3 regions of the Pseudomonas frigoris genome follow, and region 3 is predicted to be linked to each of the others. Evidence: predicted binding sites of a transcription regulator. Region 3 holds the regulator's gene; each other region holds the start of a gene.

Evidence for each region. Region 3 encodes sigma-54, which starts transcription at its own class of promoters, with help from an activator protein. Its sites were predicted from a motif close to ANTGGCATNNANNTTGCTNT; they were not measured.
Region 1: ACMXYH_RS23100 (circularly permuted type 2 ATP-grasp protein) is a predicted target of sigma-54. The motif match lies at 3,102-3,121, and genes of this name have one in related genera.
Region 2: glnK (P-II family nitrogen regulator) is a predicted target of sigma-54. The motif match lies at 3,637-3,656, and genes of this name have one in related genera.

The regions. Positions count from the first base shown of each region.
Region 1 covers NZ_CP180479.1:5,025,496-5,030,759, forward strand. Annotated here, with positions in the region: gene ACMXYH_RS23090 (transglutaminase family protein) at 1-701, opposite strand, end outside; gene ACMXYH_RS23095 (alpha-E domain-containing protein) at 698-1,648, opposite strand; gene ACMXYH_RS23100 (circularly permuted type 2 ATP-grasp protein) at 1,661-3,070, opposite strand; gene ACMXYH_RS23105 (ribonuclease E inhibitor RraB) at 3,531-3,872, opposite strand; gene ACMXYH_RS23110 (hypothetical protein) at 4,086-4,319, opposite strand; gene speE (polyamine aminopropyltransferase) at 4,484-5,264, opposite strand, start outside.
Region 2 covers NZ_CP180479.1:6,789,052-6,794,315, forward strand. Annotated here, with positions in the region: gene ACMXYH_RS31390 (HAD family hydrolase) at 1-451, shown strand, start outside; gene sutA (transcriptional regulator SutA) at 651-974, opposite strand; gene ACMXYH_RS31400 (secondary thiamine-phosphate synthase enzyme YjbQ) at 1,077-1,502, opposite strand; gene ACMXYH_RS31405 (ammonium transporter) at 1,718-3,055, opposite strand; gene glnK (P-II family nitrogen regulator) at 3,091-3,429, opposite strand; gene ACMXYH_RS31415 (accessory factor UbiK family protein) at 3,849-4,109, shown strand; gene ACMXYH_RS31420 (BRO-N domain-containing protein) at 4,521-5,048, shown strand; gene ACMXYH_RS31425 (HigA family addiction module antitoxin) at 5,101-5,264, opposite strand, start outside.
Region 3 covers NZ_CP180479.1:1,196,200-1,201,463, reverse strand. Annotated here, with positions in the region: gene lptB (LPS export ABC transporter ATP-binding protein) at 1-656, shown strand, start outside; gene ACMXYH_RS05365 (RNA polymerase factor sigma-54) at 841-2,334, shown strand; gene hpf (ribosome hibernation-promoting factor, HPF/YfiA family) at 2,409-2,717, shown strand; gene ptsN (PTS IIA-like nitrogen regulatory protein PtsN) at 2,730-3,194, shown strand; gene rapZ (RNase adapter RapZ) at 3,197-4,054, shown strand; gene ACMXYH_RS05345 (HPr family phosphocarrier protein) at 4,070-4,345, shown strand; gene ACMXYH_RS05340 (ZIP family metal transporter) at 4,535-5,264, opposite strand, start outside.

The sequences.
Region 1 (5,264 bases), 3.0 Mb from region 3:
TCCAGGTAATCCAGGCCCACCGCCAGTTTCAGATGACGCTCAGGCCGCGCCAATTCATTGGTCACGTCAAAGCTGTACCAGGCGTCGTCGAGCCAGGCTTCCGCCCAAGCGTGACTGGCCAGGTGTTCGCTGTTCTCGCTGTACAAATAGCCCGACACATAACGCGAAGGAATGCCCAGGCTGCGAGCGCAGGCGAGAAACGCGTGGGTGTGGTCCTGGCAGACGCCCGAACGCCCGGCGAAGGCCTGGGCGGCGCTGGTGTCCACTTCGGTGGAGCCCGGCGTGTAGGTCATGTGCTGGTTCAGGCCATGCATCAAGTCGATCAACGCCGTGCGATCCCGGCGTTGCTTGCACTCCTTCTCGGCGAACGCACGCAGGGCTTCGTCGGCTTCGGTCAGGCGCGTGAAGCGCAAGAACGGCAGCGCCGACTGGCTTTCATGCTCCGCCTCACGCAATTCGTCGATGTCCACCTGACCCCGGGCGCCGATGATGATCGCCTCGTGAGGCTCGTCCAGGGTCAGCACGTGCAGGATGTTGCCGAACGGATCGAGTTGCGCGCGCACCGGGCGCGGCAAGTCGAGCTGCCAGCTGAGCACATGCTGGCGCTCGCTGTCGTGGGGTGTCAGTCGCAGGTACTGGATGCTCGCCCGCACCTGATCTTCGTAGTGATAGGTGGTCTCGTGGCTAATGGAAAGTCTCATGCAGCCTCCAGGTAGGAACTGTGTATGGCGTTACCCAACTGGCGTACCAGCGGGATGAACTCGGTCAGCCAGGCGTGCAGGCCTTCGTCGAGAATTTCGGTGATGCCGGTGTAGCGCAGGCGTGCGTCCATTTCCGCTGCCAGGCGTTGCGCGGGACGGCCATTGGCCCCCGGCAATTGGGCAAGGATCTGGTCGATTTCTTCTGTGCAGGCTCGCAATGAACGCGGAACGTCAGCACGCAGCAACAGCAACTCGGCCACATGCCGGGCGCCGGGCGCATCGCGGTAGATCTCGGTGTAGGCCTCGAACGAGGACAACGCCCGCAGCAAAGCACTCCACTGGTAATACGCGTGAGCGGTGCCATCGCTGACCGCCTCGGCCTGATCGCCAGCCATTTCGTAGCGGGCGTCGAGCAGGCGCAACGTGTTGTCGGCCCTTTCGATAAACGTTCCCAGACGAATAAAGCGAAACGCATCGTTACGCATGATCGTGCCGTAGGACGCGCCGCGGAACAGGTGGGAACGTTCCTTGATCCACTCGCAGAAACGGCTCATGCCGTAGCGACTCAAGCCTTGATCAGCTATCCCACGAATTTCCAGCCAGGTGGCATTGATGTTTTCCCACATGTCGGCGGTGATTCGCCCACGCACCGCATGGGCACTGGCCCGCGCAGCGCCGAGGCAGCTGTAGATGCTCGCCGGGTTGGCCGCGTCCAGGGCGAAGAAATGCAGCAGCCGTTCAGCATGCAATTCGCCGTGACGCTCCAGGTAATCGTCCAGGGTGCCGGTGATCAACAACGGCATGGCGAGTTCATGCAGGCCATCACCGCGGCCATCCTGTGGCATCAGCGACAGCGAATAACTGATGTCGAGCATCCGTGCGAGGTTTTCCGCCCGCTCCAGGTAACGCGACATCCAATACAAATCCGAGGCAGTTCTACTTAACATGGCAGGCTTCCTTCAATCCTCGACCACCCAGGTGTCCTTGGTTCCGCCGCCTTGGGATGAATTCACCACCAGAGAGCCTTCGCGCAGGGCAACACGGGTCAAACCGCCAGGCACAACCCGGGTTTCGCGGCCAGACAATACAAACGGACGCAGGTCGATGTGGCGTGGAGCGATGCCGTTTTCGACAAAGGTCGGACAGGTCGACAGGGACAACGTCGGTTGCGCGATGTACGCATGGGGCTTGGCTTTGATCCGCGCGCGGAAAGACTCGATTTCCGCCGCCGTCGCCGCCGGCCCGACCAGCATTCCGTAACCGCCGGAGCCCTGGGTTTCCTTGACCACCAATTCCGGAAGATTGGCCAGTACGTGGGACAATTCAGAGGGATTACGACACTGCCACGTCGGCACATTCTTCAGAATCGGCTCTTCATCCAGGTAGAAACGGATCATGTCCGTGACGAATGGATACACCGACTTGTCGTCCGCGACCCCGGTGCCGATGGCATTTGCCAGCACGACATTGCCGGAGCGGTACGACGACAGCAGCCCTGGAACGCCAAGCATCGAGTCCGGGTTGAACGCCAACGGATCAAGGAATGCATCGTCGAGGCGACGGTAGATCACATCGACGGCTTTCGGCCCGTCCGTGGTGCGCATGAACACCTTGTCATCCCGCACGAACAGGTCCGCGCCTTCCACCAGCTCAACGCCCATTTCCCGCGCCAGAAACGCATGTTCAAAGAACGCGCTGTTGAAACGACCCGGCGTCAGTACCACCACGCTCGGGTTATCAATCGGGCTGGAGCTTTTCAGGGTGTCGAGCAACAGGTTCGGATAGTGGTCGATAGGGGCAATGCGCTGGGCCGCGAACAACTCGGGGAACAGCCGCATCATCATCTTGCGGTCTTCCAGCATGTAGCTGACGCCGCTCGGTGTACGAAGATTGTCTTCAAGCACGTAGTACGTGCCGTCGCCATCGCGCACCAGATCGACACCGGAGATGTGGGAATAGATATCGCGGTGCAAATCCAGCCCTTGCATCGCCAACTGGTATTGCTCGTTGGCCAGCACCTGCTCGGCCGGAATGATGCCTGCCCTGATTATGCGCTGCTCGTGATAGAGGTCGGCGAGGAACATGTTCAACGCCTTGACCCGCTGAATGCAGCCGCGCTCGACAACTCGCCATTCACTGGCGGGGATGCTGCGGGGGATGGTGTCGAAGGGAATCAGGCGCTCTGTCCCTTGCTCATCACCATAGAGCGTGAATGTAATCCCGGCGCGATGAAATAACAGATCGGCCTCGCGTCGCCGTTGTGCCAAAAGCTCGTCAGGCGTTTCGGCCAGCCAACGGGCAAACTCCCGATAATGCGGGCGGACCTGGCCGCCGGCATCGTACATCTCATCAAAATAGGTGCGGATCATGCCGTACTCCTTGTCACCCGGACATCTGGGCTTCGCAAAGCCCGTGCCATCGGCATAAACGCTTTGATATCAATCAGTTGGATAATCGCACCGCACGCACCGCACCAATCCTGTGCGGTAAATGCCCCCAGCTGATCGCCCCCGCTTCATTGCGAAGCAATGTTGTCGCCTCTCACCAGCATAGCCAGAGTTGATTTCACTGCCCGGGAGTCGCTGCGGATAATCCGCGCATTCGCTGGAAAACTTGATGAACTTCCCTTTAGCCGCCTGTTCAGGCGGCTTTTTTTTGCGTTTTTGAAACGTTATGAATCAAAAACACGATCAAGAGATCGCAGCCTCGTTTCACTCGACAGCTCCTACAGGTGAAACGAGGCTGCGATCTTTTGATCTTTCCAAACCCACAAACGAAAACGGCCAACCCGAAGGTCAGCCGTTGCTGAGTGTTGTCACTGTTCATAAGTTATGCGAGTCGCCCTCGTACCTCCTGCTTCACGCCCCATCCTTCGATGATGCCGCCCAAAGGCTCGACCACCGCCTCGAAATTCTGCTCAAAATCGCCGATGCCGTCATAGGTGGCGTACATCACTTTGCTCAGTTCCAGGTACCACGCGCCGTCGTCGCGCACGCTGATTTGTGCATTCAAGGATTCACCACAGTAATGCCCTGCCGCCCTGCGCGCCCGCTCCTCGTCCGGGAAAATGGCGTAGAACTCGATGGGATGGAATCGTGAAAAGTCGAAGCCGCCTTCTTTCATGCGGCGCAAGACGCTGGTGCTGATGTCTTCTTGATAGGCTGTGCTCATGAAACGTCCCCCTCAGACTGATGGATAGACTTTCCGTATTCCCGGCACTCGCAACCGAATGGGGCGAGCGATGCGGCAACAACGTTGCCGGTGGGAAGCAAGCATGTAGCTGACAAGACCAGACCTTAGCGATCCGTTCGCTGATCTCGATTGCAGAGTAGCCTCAAGATAGAGCCGCTGCCAAGGCCTGGTTAGGAATGTGACAGGAGATGTTCAGATTGGCGTGATGCTGAGGATTTCAATGCTGTACTGGGTCTTCAGACTTTTGACAGTCGGATCATCGGTGCGCCCTTCCAGATCGTTGAGGTCCAGTTCGGCAGCCACAGGCAGACACCGGGCGCGAATGAGCTTCGCGGCTTGTTCATTGTTCGGGCATTCATCGCTTTCGAACACCTCGTCAACTTGTTCACCGTGATCATCAACGAAAGTGACTTTCCACTTTTGCATCAGGTGCCTCCTCGATAAAACCCATGGATGGGCTTACATGTATCTCGACATTCTTCCCCGGCCAATCGTTCAACCGGACCTTCTATAAGTGAAGCATGAAAAAAGGGCCAACTGCGGTGTGTTTTCACACAACCTGAGAGGGCCCTTTTCTGGCTTGCTCGATATCAGTCGTTGCTAGGCTTGTTCACAGCCTGCAGGACGTATTGCGGCAAGGCGAACGCGCCGATGTGGATTTCCGGATTGTAGTAGCGGGTGATGATGCCGCTGCCGGCGAAGCGCTGCTGCAGGGTTTCGCGGGACAATTTGCGATAGGCGGTATTGGTCGCGCCCCATGCGAAGGTCATGGCGCCACCGATGTAGGTCGGCACGGCCGCCTGATAGAAGTGCCAGTCCGGGAACAGGCTGCGCAGGCGCCCGGCGGTGGTTTTGACTTCTTCGATTTGCATGAACGGCGTGCCGTTCTGGGTCACCAGGATGCCGCCTTCGTTCAGGCAGCGACGGCAGGCCTGGTAGAAGTTTTCCGAGAACAGCACTTCGCCCGGGCCGATCGGGTCGGTGGAATCGGAAATGATCACGTCGAATTTTTCGGTGGTGGTGGCGACGAAACGCATGCCGTCGTCGATCACCAGGTTCAGGCGTGGATCAGCGAACGCACCTTTGGAGTGGTTCGGCAGGAATTCCTTGCACATGTCGACCACGGTGCCGTCGATCTCGACCATGGTGATGTGCTCGATGCTGCGGTGCTTGGCCACTTCACGCAGCATGCCGCCATCACCGCCACCGATGATCAGCACGCGCTTGGCGGTGCCATGCGCCAGGATCGGCACGTGGGTCAACATCTCGTGGTAGATGAATTCGTCGGCTTCAGTGGTCTGGATCACGCCGTCCAGCGCCATGACGCGGCCCATGCGCGGGTTTTCGAAAATCACCAGGTGTTGGTGTTCG
Region 2 (5,264 bases), 1.2 Mb from region 3:
TCAGGCCTCAGATCTGGCCGACAAGAGTTTTGAAGTGTTTCTGCATGCGCGGCATCAGCTGGACATCTTCCCGGAGGTGCAACCGACCCTGGAGACTCTGGCCAATCACTACGCGCTCGGCGTGGTCACCAATGGCAACGCCGATGTGCGCCGGTTAGGGCTGGCGGATTACTTCAAGTTTGCCTTGTGCGCCGAAGACATCGGCATCGGCAAGCCGGATGCGCGACTGTTTCATGAGGCGTTGCAGCGTGGTGGTGCGACGGCCGAGACGGCCGTGCATATCGGCGATCATCCGGGTGACGACATTGCCGGCGCCCAGCAGGCGGGATTGCGCGCGATCTGGTTTAACCCGACGGGCAAAGTTTGGGAAGCCGAGAAGGCACCAGATGCCGAGATACGCAGCCTGAGCGAGTTGCCGGCGTTGTTGGCCCTCTGGAACGCCCAACATTGATCCTGTTTAGTACAAAATCAAATGTGGGAGCGGGCTTGCTCGCGAAAGCGGTGTGTCAGTCGACATCAATGCTGACTGACACGGCCCCTTCGCGAGCAAGCCCGCTCCCACAGGGGATCACTGCAAATTCCAGATTTTTACACTGCCCATAAAAAAGCCCGCAGCGACGGCGGGCTTTTTCAGCAAGCAAGTAGCAGGCTCAGATAGGCCGGCTGCCGTACTTGTTGTCAGGCTTCTTGGGCGGATCGGCGACCACATTGGCCTCCACTTCCTGCACCTTGCCGCCCTTGGCCAGGAACTCATCCATGGCCCGCGCCAGAGCGTCACGCTCCTTGTTTTTTGCTTCGACGCTCGGCAGCTCATCGACCGATACCGCTGCCTTGGCTTTGCCTTTGGCGGTCGGAACGGGCGTTTCACCGCCATCGTCGTCAGCAACGTCTTCCGCTGCTGTTTCCAGACCTTCTTCGGTTTCGTCGTCGTCGCCTACTTCGAGGTCGTCGTTTTCCAGATCATCGTCGCTCATGTTCTACCTCATGACTTGCGAAAAGCAGATTAGTTATAGCCCAGCTTCGCCGTCTGTCGAAGGCCGCCGGAAAAAATTCTACAACCGCTGGCAACCAGCGGTTTATGCCTCTTCACCGTGCACGGTGGCGAGGACTTTACGGGCACCGCCAAAATCACGGTGCTCGCCCAGATAAACGCCTTGCCAGGTCCCCAACGCCAGTCGGCCTGCCGAAATCGGCAAACTGAGCTGACAGCCAAGCACGCTGGCCTTGAAGTGCGCCGGGAGGTCGTCCAGGCCTTCGTCGTTATGCTCATAGCCGTCTGTTCCTTGTGGGATCAGACGATTGAAAAATCGTTCGAAGTCGCGACGTACCGCCGGATCGGCGTTCTCGTTGATGGTCAACGACGCCGAGGTATGCTGCAGCCACAAATGCAACAGGCCGACCCGACATGCCTTGAGTTCAGGCAGGCCGGCGAGTAACTCGTCTGTTACCAGATGAAAGCCCCGGGGCCTCGCCCGCAGGGTAATCAGAGTCTGTTGCCACATACAGTTCTCCGCACGTTCGGGGCGCATTCTAGCGCGCTCTGGGAAAAAACAAAGGCCCTAATATTCCTTCAATCATGTAAGCCATTGGCCGCAGAAAAACGCTCGTCGTAAACGCCACTAAACGTGTACGAAAAAACCTTTCAGCAGTTCCTTCACTGACAAACTCCAGACAAAAAAATGCCCGGCAAGCCGGGCAAGTTTTTTTGTGCGCGTACTTACAAGTTGTAGCCGCGTTCGTTGTGGAGTGCCAGATCGATGCCGACCGCCTCTTCTTCCTCAGTGATACGCAGACCCATGACGGCGTCCAGCACTTTGAGAATGATGAAGGTGACGATCGCGGTGTAGATCACCGTGAAGCCCACGCCTTTGCACTGAATCCAGACTTGTGCGGCGATGTCGGTGACGGTGCCGAAACCACCCAGCGACGGTGCAGCGAAGACACCGGTCAGGATCGCGCCGAGGATACCGCCGATACCGTGCACGCCGAAGGCGTCCAGGGAGTCGTCATAGCCGAGTTTGCGTTTCAGGGTGGTGGCGCAGAAGAAGCACACCACGCCGGCAGCCAGACCGATGACCAGAGCGCCCATCGGGCCGACGGTGCCAGCGGCTGGCGTGATTGCAACCAGACCGGCCACAACACCCGAAGCGATACCCAGGGCACTTGGTTTGCCGTGAGTGATCCACTCGGCGAACATCCAGCCCAGTGCGGCGGCGGCAGTTGCGATCTGGGTCACCAGCATCGCCATACCGGCAGTGCCGTTGGCCGCTGCGGCGGAGCCGGCGTTGAAGCCGAACCAGCCAACCCACAGCATGGCAGCGCCCATCAGGGTGTAACCGAGGTTGTGCGGCGCCATCGGGGTGGTCGGGAAGCCTTTACGTTTGCCCAGTACCAGGCAGGCGATCAGACCGGCCACACCGGCGTTGATGTGCACCACGGTGCCACCGGCGAAGTCCAGCACGCCCCAGTCCCACAACAGGCCGCCGTTACCGGACCAGACCATGTGCGCGATGGGTGCATAAACCAGAGTGAACCAGACGCCCATGAAGATCAGCATGGCGGAGAACTTCATCCGCTCGGCGAAGGCACCGACGATCAGCGCAGGGGTGATGATGGCGAACGTCATCTGGAAGGTGACGAACACCGCTTCAGGGAACAGCGCCGCAGGCCCGGTCAGGCTCGCTGGCGTGACACCGGCGAGGAATGCCTTGCCCATGCCACCGAAGAACGAGTTGAAGTTGATGACGCCCTGTTCCATGCCGGTGGTGTCGAACGCGATGCTGTAGCCATAAATGACCCACAGGATGCTGATCAGACCGGTAATGGCGAAGCACTGCATCATCACGGAAAGAATGTTTTTGGAGCGAACCATGCCGCCGTAGAACAGCGCGAGGCCGGGAATGGTCATGAACAGCACGAGGGCTGTCGAGGTCATCATCCAGGCAGTGTCGCCGGAGTTGAGGACTGGGGCTGCCACTTCGTCTGCCGCCATGGCCAGGCCGGGCATTACGAGGGACAACAGGGCTCCTAGCCCTGCGAATTTACGCAGAGTCATATTGTTTTCTCCTGGGGCGTTGGGTTTGTGGCGGCTTAGATTGCGTCGGTATCGGTTTCGCCGGTACGGATGCGAATCGCCTGCTCCAGATTGACCACGAAGATCTTGCCGTCACCGATCTTGCCGGTGTTGGCAGCCTTGGTTATCGCCTCGATAACCCGGTCAAGATCCTTGTCGTCAATGGCGACGTCGATCTTCACCTTTGGCAGGAAATCGACCACGTATTCCGCGCCGCGATACAGCTCGGTGTGACCCTTCTGCCGACCGAAGCCTTTGACTTCAGTAACGGTAATGCCCTGCACGCCGATCTCGGACAGCGACTCGCGTACGTCGTCCAGTTTGAACGGCTTGATGATGGCAGTGACTAGCTTCATGAAAACTCTCTCCCGAATTGGTGGACTTGCCCCAGGAAAACAAACCCGACTCAAGTCTAAGCGCAGTGCCTGGCTTTGTAACGCATCGTCGGCCTTACCTGCCCGTCCGACGCCTGCTAACCACTCCGCACGAAACACTTGCCCCCGTTCCGCTTGGCGCACTGCATTCGTCACAGCGACTGCATCAGTGCATGGGTCACTACCGACTAAGCAGAAAGCTTGCCATCTCGCCGAAACCCACTGGTTTCAAGCCTTTGGCCGCTGCTGCAAGCGGCTTCGCGCAAATGGCCCGACGGATACGCACAACAACAGTGCACAGCCGTCCGTCCCCATGCGCAAAAAGCGTGCACCCCTGACTGCGAGATTGACTATAGACACTGCGTGATACACTGCCCGCCATTGTTGACAGGACATTTCCCATGCTCGCGCCCAAAGACTTCCTCGATGCCCTGAGCGGCACCGCCTCCCGCCTCTTCAGCGGCGACACCCCACTGCCGAAAAGCGAAATCGAAAGCCAGTTCAAGGCGCTGTTGCAGAGCGGCTTCAGCAAGCTGGACCTGGTGAGCCGGGAAGAGTTTGATAGCCAGATGGTCGTGCTGGCACGGACGCGGGCACGGTTGGAGAGTCTTGAGGCGAAGGTTGCGGAGCTGGAAGCGAAGCTCAATCCACCGGCCGAGTAACGCCGCAGATCCCACTTTGAAATCCGATCTAATGTGGGAGCGGGCTTGCTCGCGAATAAGGTCGGAACGACCTTCAGATTTACCTGTAGGAACTGCCCAACGCTGCGATCTTCTGATCTGCCGCCCCGCCACCATCTCGGCAACGTCCTACAAAGATCACCACCGCCGTCCGATAGCGTCGCAAAGCCCAGGTTCCTAAGCTCATCCTCAGCTGAATATTCAGCACTGGGTTTGGCGACCTGGAAGCTTAAGGTGCACGACGACCATCTCTCGAGTTATGGCGGCTGTGCGTGGGAGACCTTCGGGTCTGCCGGGTTCCTTTTGCTCCGGTTCGCCAACCCGCGTACAGCTGCCACCCCAATCGTTTGGCGACGATTGACGGCAGCCTCTTTAGCAAAAGGAGCTGTATCAATGAATAGCGATGACGCTTATCTGTCCCCACACGTCTTCACCCGCCACAAACTCCACCTCCACACCCTACTGTTGGAAAACCAAGCCTGGTTCTGCGCCCGAGACCTGGGCCGATTGCTTCGCCTGTTCCTCGACGAACGCGCCGTCCGTAAACTCGATCCCGACCAGCACCAGACCTTACGGATACTCATCCACGGCACCATCGAAAACACCCTGCTAATCAGCGAGTCCGGCGTCTACGCCCTACTCGTCTACCACTACTGCCCCGAATACCGAGGCCTGCGCGAATGGCTAACCCACAACGTAGTGCCAGCCCTCAGAGACGCCCAACAACCCACCTCAACCGAACGCCCGATCCTGAGCCTGCTGAACTGGCCAGAGATGTCGTTGAGTTTGCTGCACTGGAATAACCAACCGTGGATTAGGTTGCAGGATGTTCCGCAGATGCTGGCGGATAGTGAACGGCCGCAGCCTGCAGTCAATGCACCTTGGTGGAAGCGTGCTTCCCGAATACTCCAGGCATTCTGAACGACAAAAAAAACCCCACGTTATAGCGTGGGGTTCGTTCAGGAATTGAGGATCAGGCGCAGTGCGGAAGCCGCTCAACCTGATCCCGGATCGCTGCCCCTCGCTCAATCTCGGCTTTGCGCAAATCGTAAGTCGATTGCAGGTTCAGCCAAAATTCCGGGGTCGTGTCCAGACAGATAGATAGCCTTAGAGCCATATCAGCGCTGACACCCCGAC
Region 3 (5,264 bases):
TGTCGATCGACAGCGGTCAGATCGTCGGCCTGCTGGGTCCCAACGGCGCCGGCAAGACCACCTGCTTTTACATGATTGTCGGTCTGGTACAGGCCGATCAGGGTCGCGTATTGATTGACGACATGGATGTCAGCCACCAGCCTATGCACGGTCGTGCGAAGGCCGGTATCGGCTATCTTCCGCAAGAAGCATCGATCTTCCGCAAACTCTCGGTAGCCGACAACATCATGGCGATTCTCGAGACCCGCAAGGAACTCGACAAGGCCGGTCGTCGCAAAGAGCTGGAAAGCCTGCTGCAGGAATTCCACATCAGCCACATTCGCGACAACCTCGGCATGAGCCTGTCCGGTGGTGAACGCCGCCGTGTGGAAATCGCCCGGGCACTGGCCACCAACCCGAAATTCATCCTGCTCGACGAACCATTCGCCGGCGTGGACCCGATTTCGGTGGGCGACATCAAACAGATCATCTATCACCTCAAGGCCAAGGGCATTGGCGTGCTGATCACTGACCACAACGTCCGTGAAACCCTGGATATCTGCGAAACCGCCTACATCGTCAACGATGGCCAGCTGATCGCCGAAGGTGACTCTGCCACCATCCTGGCCAACGACCTGGTCAAGGAAGTGTATCTGGGCCATGAATTCCGCCTGTAAGCACTGAGGTGTCTGGCTGGTTGCTCGGGCGCTTGCCTCGATAAAAAATCAACATTTTTTTATTGTTACAGCGCTCTAGGCAAACGCTGCAGTTTCGGGCATATAATTTGCTTATGTTTGGCGCTCCGGCGCCCTGTAGTGGATGGCGCATGTGCGCCGGCGAATAAGGTGTTAAGCCCCTGCCATGAAACCATCGCTAGTCTTGAGAATGGGCCAGCAGCTGACGATGACACCGCAGCTGCAACAGGCCATCCGCCTGCTCCAATTGTCGACCCTGGACCTGCAACAGGAAATCCAGGAGGCCCTGGAGTCCAATCCGATGCTCGAACGCCAGGAAGAAGGCGACGACTTCGATAACGCCGACCCCTTGGCCGATAAAGCCGAACAGCAACCCAACGTCGACATTCAGGAACCCTCCTACCAGGAAACCGCCCCGACGGTGGATAACCTCGAGGAAGGCGACTGGAACGAGCGCATCCCCAATGAACTGCCCGTCGATACCGCGTGGGAAGACGTCTATCAGACCAGCGCCAGCAGCCTGCCGAGCAACGATGACGACGAGTGGGACTTCACCACCCGGACATCGGCCGGCGAAAGCCTGCAAAGCCACCTGCTGTGGCAACTGAACCTGGCCCCGATGTCCGACACCGATCGCCTGATCGCCGTGACCCTGATCGACTGCATCAACAATCAGGGCTACCTGGACGAAACCCTCGAGGAGATTCTCGAAGCCTTCGACCCGGAACTGGACATCGAACTGGACGAAATCGAAGCCGTCCTGCACCGCATCCAGCAATTCGAACCTGCTGGCATCGGTGCCCGCAATCTGGGCGAATGCCTGCTGCTGCAATTGCGTCAGTTGCCCGCCAAGACGCCTTGGCTGGTCGAGGCCAAACGCCTGGTCACCGACTATATCGACCTGCTCGGCAGCCGCGATTACAGCCAGCTGATGCGTCGCATGAAGCTCAAGGAAGACGAACTGCGCCAAGTGATTGAACTGGTGCAGAGCCTCAACCCGCGCCCAGGCTCGCAAATCGAGTCCAGCGAAGCCGAATACGTCGTTCCCGACGTGATCGTACGCAAGGACAACGAACGCTGGCTGGTGGAACTGAACCAGGAATCCGTGCCACGACTGCGGGTCAATGCTCAATACGCCGGTTTCGTGCGCCGCGCCGACACCAGCGCCGACAACACCTTCATGCGCAATCAGTTGCAAGAGGCCCGCTGGTTCATCAAGAGCCTGCAAAGCCGCAACGAAACCCTGATGAAAGTAGCCACTCAGATCGTCGAGCATCAGCGCGGCTTTCTTGAATACGGCGACGAAGCCATGAAACCGCTGGTCCTGCATGACATCGCCGAAGCGGTGGGCATGCACGAGTCGACGATTTCACGGGTGACAACGCAGAAATTCATGCATACCCCACGGGGCATATATGAACTGAAATACTTTTTCTCCAGCCACGTCAGCACCTCCGAGGGCGGTGAATGCTCGTCCACGGCGATCCGCGCGATCATCAAAAAACTGGTTGCCGCGGAAAATCAGAAAAAGCCGTTGAGTGACAGCAAGATCGCTGGTTTACTGGAGGCACAAGGCATTCAGGTGGCTCGCCGCACCGTCGCCAAGTACCGCGAATCCCTCGGGATCGCGCCTTCGAGCGAACGCAAGCGGTTGATGTAGAGCCACGCCACAGCGTTCCAGTGGCAGGCATTTCTGCCTGCCGCTTTATGCACTGGCAACGAAGGAGAAGCTGTATGCAAGTCAACATCAGTGGACACCAACTGGAAGTGACCGAACCTCTTCGCACCTACATCGGCGAAAAACTCGAACGATTAGAGAGGCATTTCGACAAGATCACCAACGTGCAGGTCACGATGACGGTCGAAAAGCTCAAGCAGAAAATCGAAGCCACGCTGCATATTCCCGGCAATGAAGTAGTCGCAAACGCGGAGCATACCGATATGTACGCGGCGATCGACGCACTGACCGACAAGCTGGATAAACAACTCAAAAAGCATAAGGAAAAGACCCAAAGCCTCCTCCAGGGCGCGACCGGTCGTTAACACTCCCAACCCATGATCCGACTTGAAAGCATCCTGACCCCCGGCCGTTCCCTCGTGAACGTGCCGGGTGGCAGTAAAAAGAAAGCCCTCGAGCAAATTGCCAACCTTATCCACAAAGAAGTGCCGGATCTGGAGATGCAAGATGTCTTCGAGGCTCTGATTGCCCGTGAAAAACTCGGCTCAACCGGTTTTGGCAATGGCATCGCCATTCCCCACTGCCGCCTGAAGGGCTGCACCTCGCCCATCAGCGCCCTGATGCACCTTGATGCACCCATTGATTTCGACGCCATCGACGGTGCCCCGGTTGACCTGCTGTTCGTTCTGCTGGTCCCGCAAGCCGCTACCGATGCGCACCTGGAGTTACTGCGCCAGATCGCCAGCATGCTCGACCGCAAGGAAGTGCGCGAGAAACTGCGCAGTGCCCCGAGCAATGAAGCCTTGTATCAGGTTGTCCTGGACGAGCAAAACGGTCACTAATCATGCGCTTGATCATCGTCAGTGGCCGCTCCGGCTCAGGTAAAAGTACCGCACTCGATGTTCTCGAGGACAACGGCTACTACTGCATCGACAACCTGCCCGCCGGTCTGTTGCCGGAACTGGCCGAACGCGCGTTGATTCACACCGAGCTGGCACAACCGCTGGTTGCCGTATCCATCGATGCGCGTAACTTGCCGAGTCACTTGTCGCGGTTTCCCGAATTGCTGGAAGAAGTGCGCAGCCGGCATATCCAGTGTGATGTGCTTTATCTGGACGCCGACGAAGAAACCTTGCTCAAACGTTTCTCGGAAACCCGCCGTCGCCACCCGCTGAGCAATGCCAATCGCTCGCTGGCCGAGGCCATCAACGATGAGACCGCCCTGCTCGGGCCGATTGCCGACCTCGCCGATCTCAAAGTAAACACCACCAACCTGAACCTGTATCAGCTGCGAGATACCATCAAGCTGCGCCTGCTGAACCAGCCGGAACCCGGTACGGCGTTCTTGGTGGAGTCTTTCGGCTTCAAGCGTGGCATGCCGGTGGACGCTGATCTGGTGTTCGACGTGCGCTGCCTGCCGAACCCTTACTGGAAGCCAGAGTTGCGCGATCAATCCGGGCTCGACCAACCGGTTGCCGAGTACCTGGCGGCACAGCCGGACGTCGAAGAGATGTTCCAGGACATCTCCACCTACTTGTTCAAGTGGCTACCACGCTTCGCCGCCAGCAACCGCGCTTATGTCACCATTGCCATTGGTTGCACCGGCGGCCATCACCGCTCCGTCTACCTGACCGAACGTCTGGGCCAGGCCCTGCAAAAATCCCTGAAGAACGTCCAGGTTCGCCACCGCGACCTCAGCTAAAGGATTCACACCGCGATGCCTGCTCTGGAAATTGAAATCATCAACAAGCTGGGCCTGCATGCCCGCGCTTCTGCAAAATTCGTTGGCGTCGCCGGTGAGTTCAAGGATTGCACGATCAGAGTAGGACGCACGCCGGAATCCACGGTCGACGGAAAAAGCATCATGGCAATGATGATGCTCGCTGCAGGCAAGGGCACCAAAATCCACCTGAGCACCGAAGGTGAACAGGCTGATGAGGCGCTGCAGGCATTGGTTAATTTGATCAATGACTACTTCGGCGAAGGCGAATAACACTCGCCCTGTAGCAGCTGCCGAAGGCTGCGTTCGGTTCGGGCCGCGTTCGGACGCAGCAGTCGTAAATACACGCGCGGTTGAACTGACGCACCACAAATTTCGAACTGGCGACTGCTTCGTCCGAACGCGGCCCGAACCGAACCGAACGCAGGCTTCGCCAGCTGCTACAAAGTTCGTGCTCTGCAGCTAAGCCAACGCCGTATCCATCACCATCATCAAGCAAAACCCGATCAGCAACCCAAGACTTGCAAGCTTGTCGTGACCATTGCGGCGCGACTCAGGGATGACTTCATGGGTGACCACCAGCAACATTGCCCCGGCCGCCAGTGCCAACCCCAAGGGCAACAACAATTCGGCCAGGCTCACCAGCCAGGCACACAGCAACGCGAAGACCGGCTCGACCACCCCTGACGCAGCACCAATCAGGAACGCCTTGACCCGCGACATCCCTGCCCCGGCCAATACCAGCGCGATCACCAGACCTTCCGGCACATCCTGCAAGGCGATGCCCATGGCCAGGCTATCGGCGTCGGGCATGCCACCCCCCGCCGACACACCGACCGCCATGCCCTCGGGGATGTTGTGGGCAATGATCGCAAACACAAATAGCCAGATTCGCGGTGGAATCACCGGCCGTTCAAGAGTGCCAACCAACATTTCCGGGCTGGCTCCGGAGACCTTTCGATCCACCAGAAACAGCCCGAACGCCCCCAACATGATGCCGAAACTGATCAGTCCGCTGGCCGCCCAAGGCGTCAGCCCCAGGTTTTCAGCGGCAGAAATCCCAGGAACGATCAACGAAAACGCTGTCGCCGCGAGCATTACCCCGGCCCCGAAGCCAAGCAGTGAATCGCTGACCGCCTGGGGCATCCGTCGAATCACCAGCACGGGCACCGCGCCCAAGGCAGTGCCCAAA